Regions from separate parts of the Kineosporia sp. NBRC 101731 genome, predicted to be linked through region 2. Evidence: predicted binding sites of a transcription regulator. Region 2 holds the regulator's gene; the other holds the start of a gene.
The links. The regulator HrcA, encoded in region 2, represses chaperone genes, less so after heat shock. The targets are predictions, from matches to a motif close to GNTNGCACTCGGNNNNNCCGAGTGCNANC.
Positions count from the first base shown of each region.

Region 1: the regulator HrcA is predicted to act here: its motif matches at 2,419-2,447, upstream of QSK05_RS23215 (FmdB family zinc ribbon protein).

Region 1 is NZ_BSTC01000008.1:341,611-346,633, forward strand. Features, by position in the region: gene QSK05_RS23210 (RcpC/CpaB family pilus assembly protein) at 78-740, opposite strand; gene QSK05_RS23215 (FmdB family zinc ribbon protein) at 2,047-2,397, opposite strand; gene ribD (bifunctional diaminohydroxyphosphoribosylaminopyrimidine deaminase/5-amino-6-(5-phosphoribosylamino)uracil reductase RibD) at 2,649-3,761, shown strand; partial or broken gene QSK05_RS23225 (potassium/proton antiporter) at 3,871-5,023, opposite strand, start outside.
Region 2 is NZ_BSTC01000016.1:53,688-58,710, forward strand. Features, by position in the region: gene hemW (radical SAM family heme chaperone HemW) at 1-292, shown strand, start outside; gene QSK05_RS30895 (DUF4870 domain-containing protein) at 353-1,567, opposite strand; gene QSK05_RS30900 (DUF3097 domain-containing protein) at 1,657-2,613, opposite strand; gene hrcA (heat-inducible transcriptional repressor HrcA) at 2,774-3,793, shown strand; gene dnaJ (molecular chaperone DnaJ) at 3,932-5,023, shown strand, end outside.

The sequences.
Region 1 (5,023 bases), on a different contig from region 2:
TCGCGGCATAGCCCTCGCCTCGGCGGCACCCTCGCCTTCGCGGCGGCACCCCTGCCTTCACGGCGGCACCCCTGCCTTCACGGCAGCACCACCACCGACACGCTCGACCCGGCCACGGCGCCCGCCAGCCGATCCGCCTCATCGGCCTGGACCGCCAGTACCAGGAGGCCGGCCAACGCATCGGCACCAGAATCCCCGGACGCCCCCTCGCCCTCACCGAGCACGCCAAGTCCCACACCGCCACCAGCTCCCCCTCCGGCCACCCCGGTGCGCCCGGAAGCCGCCAACACCAAGGCATTCCGCGCCGGACGCGCAATCGTGGCCGGACTCGACGTGGATTCACCACCCGCCTCGGCCGCCGGCCAGGTGGAGGCCGGGCCGGCGATGACATCGACATGATCCCCGGCCCGGACCAGGGCGGCGCTCGCCGGATCGGTCAGCCGCACCGGTACAGCAACAGTTCCGGCGGGCAGTCCTCGCAGCAGTCCCGGTCCGAGCAGCCGGACATCGGTCAGTACCTCGCCCTCGCGCACGGACACGGCCAGAACCTGTCCGGCCGGATCGGCGGAGAGGCAGCCGGACGGCGCCATCTCCGCCGGCCAGCTGGCTACTTCCAGATCGCCCGACGACAGCCGCCGACCGGCCGAAAGGTCATGCGTGGCGACCATGACGCGGACCATCGTCGGTGACGCCGGCCCGGCCGCCCGCACCGTGAACCACACCGCGAGCAGCATCAGCATGACCAGGACCGGACGCCGGTGACGCGCGAACCAGAGCCGAGCCACGCGTACCCGGCCGCTACCCAGCCGGGGCGGATGTCGCAGCGCCCGGTAGCGAATGACAGGCCCTGACTCGACGATCCTTCGAAACGGTCTTTCGGCCGGTGCTTTCCGGCCAGAAGGGGGACCGGCTACCGGCAAGTGCGTTGTCAATGAATCAAACTCGTCGATTCTCCAGCTTTGCCCGTCGCTCAGGAGGTCCGAGCTGTCCCGGACCGCATGACGTGCTGACTCGCCGGAAGACCGCGTGTCTGCCCGGCCAGGAACCCATCCGGAATCTGGCATGCCCCCAACGCTAGGCAGATCCGGAGACGGTCGCCCGGCTGAATCGGCGCCTGTGGACAAACCAGCTGTTGTGCGGAGGTGTGGAGCACTACTGGTGGCTCCTGGGTGCAGTGCGGGTGTCCGTGGAGGGATATTTTCGGTTGCGGCTCCCCGAGGTGCGCGGTTGAATGATGGTGCCGGTGACAAGAGGTCCAGGGGACCTTTTCTCGGGAAACTGAGATAGCCGGCTTTTTCATGCCCTGCCCCAGGGGGTCAGGCAGGAGTGCAGTGTCGGCTCGACGCACGAATCGTAGGCTTTGCACTCGCGTCCTTCGAGGATGCGTTGGACGGCCCAGAGTCCGTAGTCGGCGACCTGCATCCCCCACGCTGTCTGGGCGTCCCAGATGCAGGGGACGATCTCGCGATCCTCGACCTGCGCGCAAACGTCTTCCCGGGCGTGGCGTATCGCCTCGCGTTTGTTGTGCGTCTGAGGGATCCGACCACCACATAAAGGGTGTCACCAGGTGCGCTGACCTGTGGTGGGAGTTGTCTGAAGTGCATGAACCAGGCTGTCCGGTAAAGCTTTACCGGGTGTGCGCGCACGCTGGGGTGAGGATTTCTCTTCAGGAGAAACGTCGTATCAAAACGCGGCCCTTGGCCCTTGATGAGGTCGAAGACCTCTGAGCGGGTGGTCCAGGTGTCTTCTTTCGTGTGCACCCCCGTCGGCAGGCGGACACCACGTTTCTCCAGGGAGCACCGTAGTTGCAGTCCTTCCCAGAGCTCATGCCCGTGCTCATCCGCAAAGACGGCTGTGCCGAAACCGAAGTAACGACTGCTGCCCGGGCCGGACGACATGTCCAGATTTCCGGCCTCGTCGGCATACATGTACACGTCCGTCACGGAAGGTCATATTGCCAGTGCTGGCGGTGAGATCGGGAACTCTGTGCAAAACGCCGATCACCCCGCGCCCGGAAGGGCTGCGGGGTGATGACGGCGGATCAGCTCAGGCTGCGCTACCGCTGGAGGTCGAGGTGGTGGACTTGCTGCTCGACGACTTGGAGTCGGACGAGGTGGAGCTCGTCGACTTGCTGTCGGACGAGGTCGACGACGATGACGAGGAGCCGGACGAGTCCGAGCTGGTCGACGAGGCCGCCGGCGTGGTGGTGCTGGTGTTCGAGCCGCGCGAGTCATTGCGGTAGAAGCCCGAGCCCTTGAACACGATGCCCACCGAGTTGAAGACCTTGCGGAGCTTGCCACCGCACTCGGGGCACACGGTCAGAGCGTCGTCGCTGAACGCCTGCTGCGCCTCGAAGCCGTGGTTGCACTCGGTGCACGCATAGACGTACGTGGGCACGTCGTCCTCCTGTAAGCCTGGGCTGGCACTCTCTGCCGTTGAGTGCCAACAGCATAATGCACCAGCGGGTGTCGCCCCGACGGATGGCTGCCCGGTGATCAGCGAGAATCATCCTGGCGGCTGTGGAACGGGACCGGGGGGACGGCCATTCCCGCGACAGGCACGACTACAGCACGACCGGTAAAGGGACCGATTCGAACCGGGGGACCAGGGGGTTCGTCAACGCCCCAGACCGAGGAGACGTGACTGCAATGGCGAGCGACGCCGAGATCGAGGCGATGCGTCAGGCGATCGGGCTGGCGGCCCGGGGACTGGCGACGGTACTGCCCAACCCGGTGGTGGGGTGCGTGCTGCTGGGGCCGGACGGCACCGTGGTGGGCGAGGGCTGGCATGAACACGCAGGGGGGCCGCATGCCGAGGTGATGGCCCTGCGGGCGGCCGGGGAGCGGGCCCGAGGGACGACCGCGGTCGTCACGCTGGAGCCCTGCAACCACACCGGCCGCACCGGGCCGTGCTCGGAGGCCCTGATCACGGCCGGGGTCAGCCGGGTGGTGATCGCGGTGCCGGATCCCTCCGACGCGGCCTCGGGAGGAGCCGGCCGGCTGCGGGAGGCGGGGGTGGACGTCGAGATCGGAGTTCTCACCCAGGAGGCCGAACAGGGCCTGGAACCGGGCGAGGGGAACGAGGTCTGGCTGACCGCCGTGCGCCGGCAACGTCCGTTCGTCACCTGGAAGTTCGCCGCCACGCTGGACGGACGGGTGGCCGCGCAGGACGGGACGAGTCAGTGGATCACCAGCGTCGAGGCTCGCGGGGACGTGCACCGGCTACGGGCGCAGGTGGACACCATGCTGGTCGGTGTGGGCACGGTGCTGGCCGACGACCCGCTGCTGACCGTGCGCGACGCGGACGGCCGACCCCGGGCCCGGCAGCCGCTGCGGGTGGTCGCGGACACCCGGGGCCGTACCCCGCAGAACGCGAAGATCCGGGGGGACGACGCACCCACCTGGATCGCGACGGGCGACGAGGTGGGGGTGGTTGCCGGGAGCCAGGGGACCGATGCCCTCGACCTCCCCGCCCTGATGCACCAGCTGTACGCCAGGGAACGCCGGCACGTGCTGCTGGAGGGAGGGCCGCGTCTGGCCGGTGCGATGGTCGAGGCGGGCCTCGTCGACCGGGTGATCGCCTACCTGGCCCCGTCGCTGCTCGGCGCCGGCCCGAATGCCCTGATCGACGCCGGCATCACGACGATCGCCGACGTCTGGCGTCTTGATCTTGTCGACGTGCGCCAGGTCGGAGGCGACGTACGAGTGCTCGCCCGCCCCAGGGCACGCCCGGAACACCAGGTGCGCCCGGCCCCCCACTGACGCCCGGTGCTTCCGGCGGGAAACCGGGACGGGGCCGGGTGACCAGGGCCCTGGACGGGGGAGCGGCCGGGACGGTGCGCCGGGCCCCGTCCGGCTGATCCTTGTCGTGCCAGCCGGAGAGCTTGCCGCCCGCGCTGACGGCCTTGAGCCGGTTCTCGGTGGCGGCCCGGACAGCCGCCGGGGTGACCACGATCAGGTCGTCGCCCCGGCGCAGGGCGGTGCGGTGGTCGGGGACGATCGCCTCGCCGTCCCGGAGGATGAGGGTGACGTTCGCACCGTGCGGCAGGCGCAGCTCGAAGATCTCGACGCCGTGCAGGCGGGAGTCTTTGCTGACCTTGCACTCCAGCACGTCGGCACCCTGGGCCCCGAGCGGCACGCTCTCGACCTCCAGTCCGACCGTGGGCATGACGTCGGACAGGCCGAGGCGCTTGGCCACCCAGGGCAGCGTCGGGGCCTGGACCACGGTGAAGATCAGCACCAGGCAGAAGACGATGTCGAAGAGCTGGCGGGAGTTCTCGACGCCCTGGGCCACCGGCACGGTGGCCAGCACGACCGGGACGGCTCCGCGCAGACCGGCCCAGGAAAGGAAGGCCTGTTCCCGTAGCGAGACCCCGAACCACGACACCGAGGCCATCACCGACAGCGGCCGGGCGACGAGCAGCAGCACCAGCCCGATCAGGAAGGCCGGTCCGGCCTGGGCGGGCAGCCGCTCGGGGGAGGCGAGCAGGCCGAGCATCACGAACAGGCCGATCTGCGCGATCCAGCCCAGGCCCTCGGCGAAGCCACGCACCGCCACCCCGTGCGGCAGCTGGGAATTGCCGATGATCAGCGAGCACAGGTAGACGGCGATGAACCCGGAGGCGTGGATGCTGGCCGCGGCACCGTACGAGCCGATGGCGAAGGCGAACACCGCGATCGGGTAGAGGCCGGAGGAGGGCAGGGCCACGCGGCGCAGCGCGAACGCGCCCAGCCAGCCGATGCCCAGACCCATGGCGGTGCCGACGATCAGCTCGAACCCGGCCTCGTAGAGCAGGTACCCGATGCCGTGCTCGGCACTACCGTGCGCCACCTCGGTCAGCGCGATGACGATGATGACGACCGGCGCGTCGTTGAAACCGGACTCGGCCTCCAGCATGCCGACCAGGCGCGGGGGCAGCGGAACCCGGCGCAGCACGGAGAAAACGGCCGCGGCGTCGGTCGACGAGATGGCCGCACCGAGCAGCAGGGCGAGGGGCCAGTCCAGGCTGAGGACGAAGTGGGCA
Region 2 (5,023 bases):
GCGTCACCCCAGTGCCTATGCCACCCGGATCGACGCGGGGGAGAGCCCGGCGCAGGGGCGCGAGGTGCTCGACGACCAGGCGCGTCAGCTGGAAGAGGTGCTGCTGCGTTCCCGCCTGCGCGAAGGTCTTCCTCTGAAAGAGGCTGGCCTGCAGGGTGACCCGGCAGTGCTCCTGGCTGGTGTGCTCGCCGACGGGCTGGTCGAGCCGGAACCGGCCGCGGCCGGAACCGTGGTGCTCACGCGGCGCGGGCGGCTGCTGGCTGATGCGGTGGTGCGGGCCCTGCTTCCCTGACGGGTAACGCATTGAGGACGAGGTGGGCACCCGGGTGCCCACCTTGTCCTCAATGTGTGGTCAGTGAAGGAACGCGCGGGAGATCGGGTAGCTGAACTGATCCCCCCGCCAGGCCGACGCCGCGGCGATGAGCGAGAAGATCGCCGAGAAGACCCACACCAGCAGGGTGAAGCCGTTCAGGATCGGCAGCAGATCGATGATGTAGGCGACGACATAGGCGAAGAGCACGCAGATCTGGAAGTTGATCGCCTCGGTCGACTGCTCTTTGACGTACCGGCTGCGGTCTTTGTACATCGCGTAGATCACGATGCACGGAACCAGCGGCAGGAACGGCACGAAAGCCAGCACGCCACCCAGGTGCGCGGCGGCCGCCCACTGGTTGATCTCCTTCGGGGAGAGCGGCCCGCCCTGCTGGTGCGGCGGCGGGGTGTTGCAGCCGCCCGGGTTCTGGCCGGTGTTCCACGGGGGCTGGTTCGGGGGTGCGCCGTACTGGCCCGGCTGGTTGTACTGGCCCGGTTGGCTGTACTGGCCCGGCTGGGAAGCGTTCTGGGTGTAGTGGCCCTGGCCGTACTGACCCTGCTGGCCCTGGCCGTACTGCGCCTGCCCGTACTGCGGGGCGCTGTACCCCGGTTGTCCGTACTGCCCCTGCTGCCCGTACTGCGGGGCCTGGCCGGGCTGGTTGTACTGACCGGGCTGCCCGTACTGCGGTGGCTGTTCGGAGGTGCCGGGCTGGTTGTACTGACCGGGCTGGCCATAGTGGCCTGGCTGCCCGTAGTTTCCCTGCCCGTACTGTGGCCCCTGGCGCCACGACGGCCCACTCGGCTGCGCCTGCTGTCCGTGCTCAGGTGCCGGGGACGGCTCGTCGCCCTGGTTCCCGGCCTGCTGTCCCGCGTGGTCCTGGCCCATCCGGCCCATCTGTCCTGACTGGCTCGATCCTGAGCCCTCGGTCTGATCCTGGTGTGGCGCCTGACCCGCCTGACCCGCCGTTGCTGCCGGACCGGACACGCCCACCCCACCGAGTCCGCCGAGCCCACCGAGCCCGCTGAACTGAGCCGGCTCACCCTGGTTCTGCGGCCCGGTGTCGAGCGGCTGCCCCGGGATGATCGGCGTGTACTCGATCGGCCGACCGTAACCCGGTGCGCCGTACCCGGGCGGCGGAGGGGGCGGTGCCGGTACGGCGCCACCCGGCCCCGGCGTGCCGTAGACCGGACCCGTCTGCGCACGGTCGGCGGCGGCCGGATCCCGATCCGGGCCGGGCTCCTGGTGCGTACTCACGTTCTGGTTCTGACCGGGTTGCGCAGGCTGGTGTTCCTGGGTCATGGCAAGCCCCCTTCCTCTCCCACGGTAGAACGCGCGAGTCGTGCTCAGCGATCCTCGCCGTCACCCGTGACGAAATCGATGAGTTCCTCGACCCGGCCGAGCAGGGCGGGCTCCAGGTCGGCGTAACTGGTCACCGAGGCGAGAATGCGCTGCCAGCCCTCCGCGACGTCGGCCTGTTCGTGGTGCGGCCAGCCCAGCGCCTCCAGCACGCCCTCCTTCCACGGCAGGCCACGGGGGATCACCGGCCAGGCGTCGATGCCGAGCCGGCGCGGGCGCACGGCCTGCCAGACGTCCACGTACGGGTGCCCGACCACGAGCACGTTCTCGCGGGCGCCGGAGACCCGGGCCGCCGCGGCCGCCTCGTGCCACTCCTTGCTGCCCGCCACCAGGTGGTCGACCAGGATGCCGAGCCGGCGGCCGGGCCCCGGGCCGAAGTCCGCGACCGCGTCGGCCAGGTCGTCGACGCCATGCAACGGCACCACCACGACGCCCTCGACGCGCAGGTCGTGACCCCAGATCTTCTCGACCAGCTCGGCGTCGTGCTTGCCCTCGACCAGGATGCGTGAGGCCCGCGCCACCCGGGCGCGGTGATCACGCACCGCGACCGATCCGGACGCGCTGCGCAGGTTCACCGGCTTCACTGACTTCACCGACTTCACTGACATGGCCGCAGACGCTATGGTCCCGGGCGGCACGAGCTTCACGGCCACACCGTCCACCCAGAAGCCGGGGCCGAGGGGGAACGAGCGGGTGCGCCCCTTACGATCCTCCAGCACCACCACGTGCATGCCGCCGCTCTTCTCGGTGCGCACCACGGCACCGACCCAGCCGGTCTCGACGTCTTCGACGACCAGTCCGAGGTCGGCCGGCTGCTCACGCAACGGCGGCTTCTTGCGGGCGGCGGAGATCGCGTCCGCCCCGTAGCGGTCACCGGGACGAACCGCCCGGCCAACACCGGGAGATGCACTCGTGGCCTGGGGACCGCGCGCAGAACCGGGCATCCTGGGCAGACTGGGAACCATGGCGGGACGGTAACCAGGAGGCGCCAGGAGACCTAGCCGACCCGCCGTGGACACACAGGGGTGCCGCCGGGGTCGTAAACTGGCACTCCCGCGGTGTGAGTGCCAGGGTGATGAGCCGAATGACTGGGAGGTGGGTGGCATGAGCGAGGAACGGAAGCTCGCTGTGCTGCGCGCCATCGTCGAGGACTACGTCGAGACGCGGGAGCCGGTGGGGTCGCGCGCGCTGGTCGAGCGTCACTCACTCGGTGTCTCCCCGGCGACCATCCGTAACGACATGGCCGCGCTCGAGGACGAGGGCTACATCGCCCAGCCCCACACCAGCGCCGGCCGGGTGCCCACGGACAAGGGCTACCGGATGTTCGTCGATCGGCTGAGCGGTGTGAAGCCACTCTCCACGGCCGAGAAGCGGGCCATCCAGACGCTGCTCGACGGCGCGGTCGACCTGGACGACGTGGTGGGCCGCACGGTGCGCCTGCTCGCCCAGCTGACCCGGCAGGTCGCCGTCGTGCAGTACCCGTCGCTGAGCCGTTCCACGGTGCGGCACGTGGAGCTGGTGGCGCTCGAGGGAACCCGGCTGCTGGTCATCCTGATCACCAACACCGGTCGCGTCGAGCAGCGCATCGTGCCGGTGGTGGGCGAGATCTCCGAGCAGACGCTGGCCGGTCTGCGGACCCGGCTCAACCTGGCCGTGGCCGGGCGTCGTCTCACCGACGTCAGCGCGGTGGTGGCCGATCTGCCCGAGCAGTTCGGGCCGGACGACCGCACACTGGTGCGTGCGGTGATCGTCGCGCTCGAGGACTCGCTCGACATCGAGCGCGAGGAACGCATCGTGCTGGCCGGTACGGCCAACCTGGCTCGTTCCGGGCCGGACTTCGTCCAGCACATCGGCCCCGTGCTCGAGGCCATCGAGGAGCACGTGGTGCTGCTGAAGCTCCTCACCGAGATGGGCGACGGCGCCGGTGGCGTCGGTGTGCTGATCGGACGCGAGACCGCACACATCGGTCTTCAGGAAGCTTCGGTGGTGTCCAGCGGTTACGCCTCTCAGGGAGAGGTCGTCGCCCGCCTGGGCGTGCTCGGCCCGACCCGCATGGACTATCCGAACACCATGGCCGCGGTGCGTGCCGTGGCGCGGTACGTGTCCCGGATCCTGGCATCGTGACTACCGTCGGGACGAACGGGGCGGGGCCCGAACCCTGAACCGGTCTGAACCGGGGCCGGGCCCACCCGTCCGGCCACGTACTATGCGGCACCGCCTTTCACTCTTTCATTGCACCGATCTGGAGAGAACATCACCGCCGTGAGCGATTACTACGAGGTGCTCGGGGTTTCCCGGACGGCCAGCCCCGAGGAGATCAAGAAGGCGTACCGGAAGCTGGCCCGTCAGCTGCACCCGGACGTCAACCCGAGCGAGGAGGCCTCCGAGCGGTTCAAGGAGGTCGGCCGCGCCTACGAGGTTCTCTCCAGCCCGGAGAAGCGACAGGCCTACGACACCGGCGGTGACCCCAACGGGGCGGCCGGTTTCGGGGCGGGCTTCGGCTTCACCGACATCTTCGAGACCTTCTTCGGCGGCGGCGCCGGGGGCGGCGCCTCGCGGGGCCCGCTGCCGCGTCAGCGCCGGGGCCAGGATGCCCTGATCCGGATCGAGATCGACCTCTCCGAGGCGGCCTTCGGCGGTCAGCGCGAGCTGCAGCTCGACACCGCCGTGGTCTGCCAGGTCTGCAACGGCAGCTGCTGTCAGCCGGGCACCCAGCCGGAGATCTGCGACATCTGCAAGGGCCGTGGCCAGACCCAGCGGGTGGCGCGTTCCTTCCTCGGCCAGGTGATGACCACCCAGGCCTGCGTCAACTGCCAGGGCTTCGGCACGGTCATCCCCAGCCCGTGCCTGGAGTGCTCCGGCGAGGGCCGGGTGCGCTCGCGCCGCACCCTCACCATCAAGGTGCCCGCCGGGGTCGAGACCGGTACCCGCATCCAGCTCTCCGGCCAGGCCGAGATCGGCCCGGGCGGTGGCCCGGCCGGTGACCTCTACGTCGAGATCGTCGAGCGTCAGCACGCCGTGTTCACCCGGCGTGGCGACGACATCCACTGCACGGTCGAGGTCCCGATGACCGCCGCGGCCCTCGGCACCACGATCGAGCTGGACACCCTGGACGGTCAGGAGAGCTTCGAGATCCGTTCGGGTTCCCAGTCCGGCGAGGCCACCACCATGCGCGGGCTCGGGGTCACCCACCTGCGCGGCGGCGGCCGGGGCGACCTGGTCGTGCACCTGGCGGTGATCACCCCGATCAAGCTGGACGAGCAGCAGGAGGCCCTGCTGCGCGAGTTCGCCAAGCTACGCGGAGAGGACCGGCCCTCGGGCCGGATGACTCCGGTGCACACCAGCGTGTTCTCC